2 regions of the Rhizobium sp. WSM1328 genome follow, and region 2 is predicted to be linked to the other one. Evidence: predicted binding sites of a transcription regulator. Region 2 holds the regulator's gene; the other holds the start of a gene.

Region 1 (4,442 bases), on a different replicon from region 2:
CTCGCCAGGATGATGCCAATGGCATGAGCTGAGCGCCAGACGCCCCGATGCCGTGCAGAAAAATGACGAGGTGATCGTAAGCGGCCATGATTTTCCGTAGCTTGCTGAAATGGACCGAGGGGGCTCACCGGAAGAAGGGGAGCCGCCCTCTCACCCCGACGCGCGAGCATCGAGGCGGACGCCGGCGGACATCTGCGGAGCTTCACGATTATGGGGTGGCCCGACATAGATGGGTGCCGATCGCACCCTTCGCAAGCGCCCGCTCAAGGGCGGTACGCTACCAGACACTTCGCTCAAGGTGTTGAAGCGGCTTGGCAATCCACCCATATATCGGAAAACCCTCAAGGAACATTCCAATGGTAAGCAGGACAGACGCACTCTGACCGTGCAGGAACGCGCGGAAGCATTCGAGCGAACAAACAAGGCCGCGGCCGAAGCCGCTGAAGAGGAACGCAGACGACGCGAGGAGAAGAACGAACGCCTCCGACAGCTACGTGTCGCCTCTGAAAACTGAAGACCATTTTCAATCTTATACTGAACTCTTGATGGCTGTCATGCGTTCTGCCAAAAGCTATTTCGACGATTTTACCATGAACCAACTGTCTACATTGCCCGCTGGCCGATCGAACCTATTGCTCCGCGCCTTATCGCAAGCGGATGGGGATTTGCTTTGGGATCACCTCGAGCCCGTCGCCCTCAACAGGGGCGATGTGTGCATAGAGAGCCAGCGACCGCTGACCCACGTATACTTTCTGGACGGCGGCTTGGGTTCGACGGTAATGCCTGACGAGGTTTACGGCTCGGCCGAGATCGGTGCGCAGGGCTACGAAGGGCTTATCGGCGTGCCGGTCATCCTTGGCGCCATGCAAACGCCACACAAGACATTCATGCAGGTTGGCGGTCCAGCTAGACGCATAGCGGTCGCACCCCTTTTGAGAGCGATCGACGAGAGCGAATCCCTGCGAAAGCTTCTCCTGCGCTATGTTCACGTCTTCCAGCTGCAAGTCGGTCAGACCGCTTACGCCAATGCCCGCTACAACGTTGAAGAACGGCTCGCCCGCTGGATATTGATGTCGGCAGATCGTCTGGGGTCACCCCTTTCCCTCACCCACGACTTTCTGTCGCTGATGCTGGGCGTGAGACGGCCCAGCGTCACTGATGCAACCCACATTCTTGAAGGAGAGCGGCTCATCAAGGCCAGCCGGGGCACAATCGAGATCATTGACCGTGCTGGCTTGGCCAAACGGTCTAACGGTTGCTACGGTGTATCGGAAGCAGAGTACGAGCGGCTTATAGGCCCGTGGCGTTGATCATCCGCTTTCCGGAGTTGAAACTCCACCCTTGAAATCCATTTCCGATTGAAGCGCACGCATCAATCTTTCCACCTCTTCAGCGACGAAGTCTCGTTCAGCCGGATCTACCAAATCCGTCGCGAACGTCTCGTCCAAATAGTTCTGCGATAATTCTTTCCTTCGGCTTTCGAGGAAAGCTTCGAGCTCTTTTGGTTTAAGGAGGAGGACGAGTTCGAGTGCTGCGAGGGTTGCGCGCTCGACGGCGACAATGCGGGCGCGAAGACGGAGGATTTCGGCGCGTTCGGGTTTTATCTTCGTGTTCATCTGCCTTATCTCGATCAAAGCAATGGCAAAAGATTTGACAGCCGTCTCGGTTCCACGGCACCGTCGGCCCAACGGCTCGCCGCCGTGCGAGAAAAATGGCCCCGACCGTGTGAAAACGCTAACTGGCTGGGGGACGATCGTGAATCCCGTCATCGCCTCAAGATCGAAGTAACCGAGCTCGAACTGTGGATCCAGGAAGGTTGGCTTCAGCCGCAAACTCACGAGGACCAGCGCCAGTTCCTGGGATGCAGATCTCGCCAATCATGGCAGCTGCTTGCCGCAAGATACGTTCGGTGTTTGTCAAATCGTCACGAGCCAGCTCATTGGCGTTGACGCGGATTGCTTGCGCCATATTGGCCCAAAGCGCTGCAAAGTGCGGGTTACCTTCAGCAAAGGCCTCACGTGCCGTGCCCTCGAGGGCCGTAGCGACATCGACAAGACCTCTTCCCGTTCCTCGATGCTGAGGTCTCCGATATTCCTGATCTGCTCTTCCATATCATCTCACTCTAAACAGACCTTCGATAGCGACCGAGCTCGTGGAGCCTCGATCGCTCGGAGAATTGGGAAGAGAAAAATCCGGATTCAAGATTCAGTGCAGCTTGAACTCGCCGTCGACGCGCCGCCATTCGTTCGGGCCGATGAGACGCTGATGGGTATAGCGTACCGAGTGCAGAGGCCCGTCGAGATTGGCCTGCCAATAATCGAGGAACTTCTGCATCTCCGGGAAATTCGGCGCCAGATCGTAGTCCTGCCAGACGTACGCTTGCAGGACGGTTTCAAAATCGGGGATGTGATACAGGATATGCGCTGTAGTGAGGCCATAACCATTAAGTTGCCGCTCAAGATCCGACGAAAACTGCATGCTTCATCTCCTTTTCGTAACGTTGGACGGATGCCGCGAGTGCGCCCGGTCATCAACTGTTTTTCAAACGGAAACCCATGCCTTATTGTTCCTTTCCAGCACGTTAGCAGCCGACGTGCGAGATTGCTAATTTTTCTGCAGCACCCTCTTGAAATCGGAAAATCTAGAAAATAAATCTTTCGCGCGAAACGCTCGAAGAGGCTTCGCACCCGGCTGGACCGGTGATCTGGTTCGGCGCGGGGTCAACGTCATCTTGTTTGTCCATGGAGGAAAACATGTCGTTCAGACCGCTGCATGATCGCATTCTCGTCCGCCGCGTCGACTCTGAGGAGAAGACCAAGGGCGGGATCATCATTCCTGACACCGCCAAGGAAAAGCCGCAGGAAGGCGAAGTTATCGCCATAGGCTCTGGCGCTCGCAATGAAGCCGGTCAGATCCAGGCGCTCGATGTCAAGGTCGGCGATCGCATCCTGTTTGGGAAGTGGTCAGGCACTGAGATCAAGATCAACGGCGAAGACCTGCTGATCATGAAGGAAAGCGACGTGATGGGCATCATCGAAGCCCAGGCCGAACAGAAGCAGGCCGCGTAACACGCCGCTCATCAGTCAAAAAGCTGCCTATTGAAGGAGTGAACAATGGCTGCGAAAGAAGTCAAATTCAATACCGATGCCCGTGAACGCATGTTGCGTGGGGTCGACGTTCTGGCAAACGCCGTGAAGGTTACGCTCGGCCCGAAGGGACGCAACGTCGTAATCGACAAATCGTTCGGAGCGCCCCGGATTACCAAGGACGGAGTATCCGTCGCCAAGGAAATCGAGCTGGAAGACAAGTTCGAGAATATGGGCGCCCAGATGCTGCGCGAGGTGGCGTCGAAGACCAATGACCTCGCTGGCGATGGCACCACGACGGCGACCGTCCTTGCCCAGGCCATTGTCAAGGAAGGTGCAAAGGCTGTCGCCTCAGGCATGAACCCGATGGACCTGAAGCGTGGCATCGACATTGCCGTAGACGCCGTTGTCAAGGAACTGAAGGCGAACGCCCGCAAGATCACCAGCAATTCGGAAATCGCCCAAGTGGGCACCATTTCGGCCAATGGCGACGAGGAAATCGGCAGGTATCTCGCCGAAGCGATGGAAAAGGTCGGCAACGAAGGGGTGATCACCGTCGAGGAAGCCAAGACCGCAGAGACAGAGCTGGAAGTGGTCGAAGGCATGCAGTTCGACCGTGGTTATCTCAGCCCGTACTTCGTCACCAACCAGGACAAGATGCGGGTCGAGCTCGAAGAGCCCTACATCCTCATTCACGAGAAGAAGCTCTCCAATCTGCAGGCGATGCTTCCAGTCCTGGAAGCCGTGGTGAAGTCCGGCAAGCCTCTGCTGATCATTGCCGAGGACGTGGAAGGCGAAGCCCTTGCGACCCTCGTCGTCAACAAGCTTCGCGGCGGTCTGAAGATCGCCGCCGTCAAGGCCCCAGGCTTCGGCGACCGCCGCAAGGCCATGTTGGAAGACATTGCCATCCTCACGGGCGGTACCGTGATCTCCGAAGACGTCGGCATCAAGCTGGAGAACGTGACACTCAACATGCTTGGCCGCGCCAAGACGGTCTCGATCGAGAAGGAAAACACCACCATCATCGATGGCGTCGGCTCCAAGGCGGAGATCGATGGACGGGTCGCCCAGATCCGCGCTCAGATCGAGGAAACCACCTCCGACTACGACCGTGAGAAGCTGCAGGAGCGCCTCGCCAAACTCGCCGGCGGCGTTGCCGTCATCCGCGTCGGAGGCTCGACCGAGGTCGAGGTCAAGGAGAAGAAGGACCGTGTCGACGATGCGCTGCATGCGACACGTGCTGCCGTCGAAGAAGGTATTCTGCCCGGTGGCGGTGTCGCCCTGCTGCGTGCGGTCAAGGCGCTCGACGGTCTTCCGACGGCCAACGACGATCAGCGCGTCGGGATCGACATCGTC
Region 2 (4,442 bases):
CGCGACGTGTCGGCGCCACCTTCTCAATTTTAAGCTGACGTCAGGCTCTTTCCTTGACAAAGCGCCTGCTGCCTCGCATCAAAACATGCCCGCGCGGATTGTGCTGATTTGTGACGGGACGTGAAGAAATCGGTGCATGCCCGATATCACGCAGTGCGAGGATGGAACGATCGGAATGGCAAGCGCAAGAAAGATCATCATCGACACGGATCCCGGCCAGGACGACGCGGCCGCCATCATGCTGGCCTTCGGCAGTCCCGATGAGCTGGAGGTGCTGGGGATCACGACGGTCGCCGGCAACGTGCCGCTTTCGCTCACCAGCCGCAATGCGCGCATCGTCTGCGAGCTTTGCGAACGGACGGAGACGAAGGTTTTCGCCGGCGCCGACGCACCGATCGCCCGCAAGCTGGTGACGGCCGAACATGTGCACGGCAAGACCGGCCTCGACGGTCCGGAGCTGAACGAGCCGACGATGGCGCTGCAGCCTGGCCATGCCGTCGACTTCATCATCGAGACGTTGCGCCATGAGCCTGAAGGCACGGTGACGCTGTGCACGCTCGGGCCGCTCACCAATATCGGCATGGCCTTCCAGAAGGCGCCCGACATCATCCCCCGCATCCGCGAACTGGTGATGATGGGCGGCGGCTTCTTCGAGGGCGGCAACATCACGCCGGCGGCCGAATTCAACATCTATGTCGACCCCGAAGCCGCCGATATCGTCTTCCGCTCAGGCGTTCCGATCGTGATGATGCCGCTAGATGTGACGCATCAATTGCTGACCCGCAAGGACCGGGTGAAACGCATGGCCGAGATCGGCACGGCGCCGGCAAAGGCCATGGTCGAGATGCTCGAATTCTTCGAACGCTTCGACATCGAGAAATACGGTTCCGACGGCGGGCCGCTGCACGACCCGACCGTCGTCGCCTACCTGCTGAAGCCGGAGCTTTTCCAGGGCCGGGACTGCAATGTCGAGATCGAGGTCCAGTCCGAACTCACCGTCGGCATGACGGTCGTCGACTGGTGGCATGTGACCGAGCGCAAGCGCAACGCCAAGGTTATGCGCCATGTCGATGCGGATGGCTTTTTCGATCTGCTGATCGAACGCTTCGCCCGCATCTGACTCTTTCGTTCCCCTTCTCCGCCAGAGCGCCGCGCGTCCCATGGGACGCGCTAGGGAAGTGTTCTCAGGCGTCTTTCTCGTCGAAGACGGAGTTGGTTTCGGCTTCCGCCGGCTTCGGGCCGCCCTTGGCGACACCGACCATGGCCGGGCGCAGCACGCGCTCGCCGATGGAGAAGCCTGCCTGCACGACCTGGACGACCGTGTTGTTCGGCACGTCGGGGTTCGGTACCTCGAACATCGCCTGATGGAAATTCGGATCGAACTTCTGGCCAACCGGCTCCAGCTTGCGAACGCCGTGGCGCTCGAGAGCCGACAGCATGGCGCGCTCGGTCATCTCGACACCCTCGATCAGCGTGCTCAGGCCGGCATCGGCCGCAGCCCTGGTCTCCGGAGGGATGGCATCGAGCGCGCGGCGCAGATTGTCCGAGACGGCGAGCATGTCGCGTGCAAAGCCCGCGACGGAATAGGACTTGGCATCCTTCACCTCGCGCTCGGTGCGCCGGCGCAGATTGTCCATCTCGGCAGCAAGGCGCAGATAGCGGTCGCGCAGTTCGCCGTTTTCGGCTTTCAGAAGCTCAAGCGCGTCCGGCTGGGCGGCCTCTTCCTGCGCAGTTTCGTTCTCGACGTAGGCGGTAGCGTCGGCTGCGGCATCCGCCGCAGTTGCGTCAGGTCCGTTTTTCGTCGTGTCATCGGTCATGACGGTCTCCGGTTGGTGTCTTCAGATGCGCCCGATATCGAGGTTTGACCGAAAAAAATCAAGTCTGCGTGACAAAGAAGCGAAAATTCCGCGTGCTTGGCAGTTGCGGCGTCAAAGCTGGTTGCGCGAAAGGCGGGAGACGAGCTGGGCTGTATAGTCCACCATCGGCACGATGCGGGAATAATTGAGCCGCGTCGGGCCGATGACGCCGACAGCGCCGACGATGCGATCGTCATCGTCACGATAGGGCGCGACGATGAGCGACGAGCCGGACAGCGAGAAGAGCTTGTTTTCCGATCCGATGAAGATGCGGACGCCCGAACCGCTTTCGGCGAGATTGAGGATCTCGATCAGGCTGTCCTTCTTCTCGAGATCGTCGAACAGCAGGCGCAGCCGGTCGAGGTCCTCGGCGCCGGCGAGGCCTTCGAGCAGGTTGGCGCGGCCGCGGATGATCAGCTGCGTCGGTTTTCCCTCGTCCGGGCTGCCGGCCCAGACGGCAATGCCGCGCTCGACCAGATCGCGCGACAGGGCATCGAGCTCGTGACGGACGTCGTCCTTCAGCCGGCTTAATTGTTTGCGAAGCTCCGGCAGGGTCTGGCCGGACATATGGGCATTGAGGAAATTCGCCGCCTCGGTCAGCTGTGAGGAGGTGACGCCCGCCGGCAGCTCGATGATGCGGTTTTCCACCTGATCGTGATCGCCGACGAGCACGGCCAGCGCCTTTGTCGGTTCGAGCCGGATGAACTCGACATGTTTCAGCACCGGATCGCTTTTCGAGGTGATGACCAGGCCGGCGCCGCGCGAAATGCCCGACAACATGCGGCTTGCCTCGTTCATCATCGATTCGACGGGATTGCCGCCGCTTTCGGCCCGCACCTGGCGGTCGATGCTGGCGCGTTCCTCGGCCGAGAGGTCGCCGACCTGCATGAAGGCGTCGACGAAGAAGCGCAGGCCGATCTGGGTCGGTAACCGGCCGGCGCTGACATGCGGCGAATAGATCAGGCCGAGTTCTTCGAGATCGCTCATGACATTGCGCACCGAGGCCGGCGACAGCGACATCGGCAGGATACGGGACAGGTTGCGCGAACCGAGCGGCTCGCCGCTTTCCAGATAACCTTCGACGATGCGACGAAAAATTTCCCTGGAGCGCTCGTCCAGCGCAGCTACGGCATCCGAAACCGACGTCGACCTGATGCCCATGAAGCTTTCGAACCCGTGCTGATGATACTTCCCGAAAAGTAAGTCAAACTAAGACCCGTGGCAAAAGGGAATTTGCAAATGAGCGCCGCCAATCGTAGAAGCGGTCAAATAAACTCCAGGAGATAAGAATGCGGCCTTCAGGCAGAAAAATCGACCAGATGCGCAAGGTCTCGTTCGAGCGCAATTTTTCCAAGCATGCGGAAGGCTCCTGCCTGGTGAAGTTCGGCGACACGCATGTGCTCTGCACGGCGAGTCTCGAAGAAAAGACGCCGCCATGGCTGCGCAATACCGGCAAGGGCTGGGTCACGGCCGAATACGGCATGCTGCCGCGGGCAACCGGCGAACGCATGAAGCGCGAGGCTGCCGCCGGCAAGCAGGGCGGCCGCACCCAGGAAATCCAGCGGCTGATCGGCCGGTCGCTGCGCGCCGTCGTCGACCTGCAGGCGCTCGGCGAACGGCAGATCACGCTGGATTGCGACGTCATCCAGGCCGATGGCGGCACGCGGACCGCCTCGATCACCGGCGGCTGGATCGCGCTTTACGACTGCCTGAAATGGATGGAAAGCCGCAACATGATCAAGGTCGAACGGGTCCTGAAGGATCATGTCGCCGCCATCTCCTGCGGCATCTTCGCCAGCCAGCCGGTGATCGATCTCGATTACATCGAAGACTCCTCGGCCGAGACCGATGCGAACTTCGTCATGACGGGCACCGGCGGGATCGTCGAGATCCAGGGCACGGCCGAAGGCACGCCGTTCAGCGAGGGCGAATTCACCTCGCTGATGCAGCTTGCCAGAAACGGCATCGGCGAACTCGTGGCACTGCAGAAGCAAGCCGTCGAAGGATGAACCCCATGCTGGAAGGCATGTTGGAAACGGCGCTCTATGCGCGGGATCTCGACCAGGCCGAGACGTTCTACGAAGACGTTCTCGGACTTGAAAAGATCGCCCGCGCCGCCAACCGGCATGTCTTCTTCCGCTGTGGGCCTGGCGTTCTCCTGATCTTCAATCCCGAGGAAACGGTAAAACCGCCAGCGCCTGAAGCACTGCAGGTACCGCCGCACGGCACGACCGGCCAGGGCCACGCCTGTTTCCGGGTGTCCGGCCGCAATATCGATGCCATGGCCGAGCGGCTGACGGCGGCGGGTGTGGCGATCGAATCCGAAGTGCGCTGGCCGAAGGGCGGCCGCTCGATCTATTTCCGCGATCCGGCCGGTAACAGTCTGGAATGCGCGGAGGCTAAAATCTGGGGCATCGAACAGGACATCTGAATGCGCAAGCTTGAAACGAAGACCATCGTCGTTGCCAGCCACAATGCCGGCAAGATCCGCGAGATCCAGGAATTGATCGGGCCGCTCGGCTTCACCGCCAAATCGGCCGCCGAGCTGAATTTCGTCGAGCCGGATGAGACCGGCACGAGCTTCGA

What was found. The regulator HrcA, encoded in region 2, represses chaperone genes, less so after heat shock. The targets are predictions, from matches to a motif close to GTTAGCACTCNCNNNNNGNGAGTGCTAAC.
Region 1: the regulator HrcA is predicted to act here: its motif matches at 2,581-2,609, upstream of groES (co-chaperone GroES).

Annotation. Positions count from the first base shown of each region.
Region 1 covers NZ_JBYGKO010000005.1:74,618-79,059, reverse strand. Annotated here, with positions in the region: gene AC2444_RS34710 (hypothetical protein) at 230-514, shown strand; gene AC2444_RS34705 (Crp/Fnr family transcriptional regulator) at 546-1,310, shown strand; gene AC2444_RS34700 (hypothetical protein) at 1,311-1,877, opposite strand; partial or broken gene AC2444_RS34695 (hypothetical protein) at 1,774-2,111, opposite strand; gene AC2444_RS34690 (usg protein) at 2,206-2,478, opposite strand; gene groES (co-chaperone GroES) at 2,754-3,068, shown strand; gene groL (chaperonin GroEL) at 3,114-4,442, shown strand, end outside.
Region 2 covers NZ_CM172788.1:4,439-8,880, reverse strand. Annotated here, with positions in the region: gene AC2444_RS00045 (nucleoside hydrolase) at 176-1,120, shown strand; gene grpE (nucleotide exchange factor GrpE) at 1,185-1,817, opposite strand; gene hrcA (heat-inducible transcriptional repressor HrcA) at 1,929-3,017, opposite strand; gene rph (ribonuclease PH) at 3,146-3,865, shown strand; gene AC2444_RS00025 (VOC family protein) at 3,862-4,287, shown strand; gene rdgB (RdgB/HAM1 family non-canonical purine NTP pyrophosphatase) at 4,288-4,442, shown strand, end outside.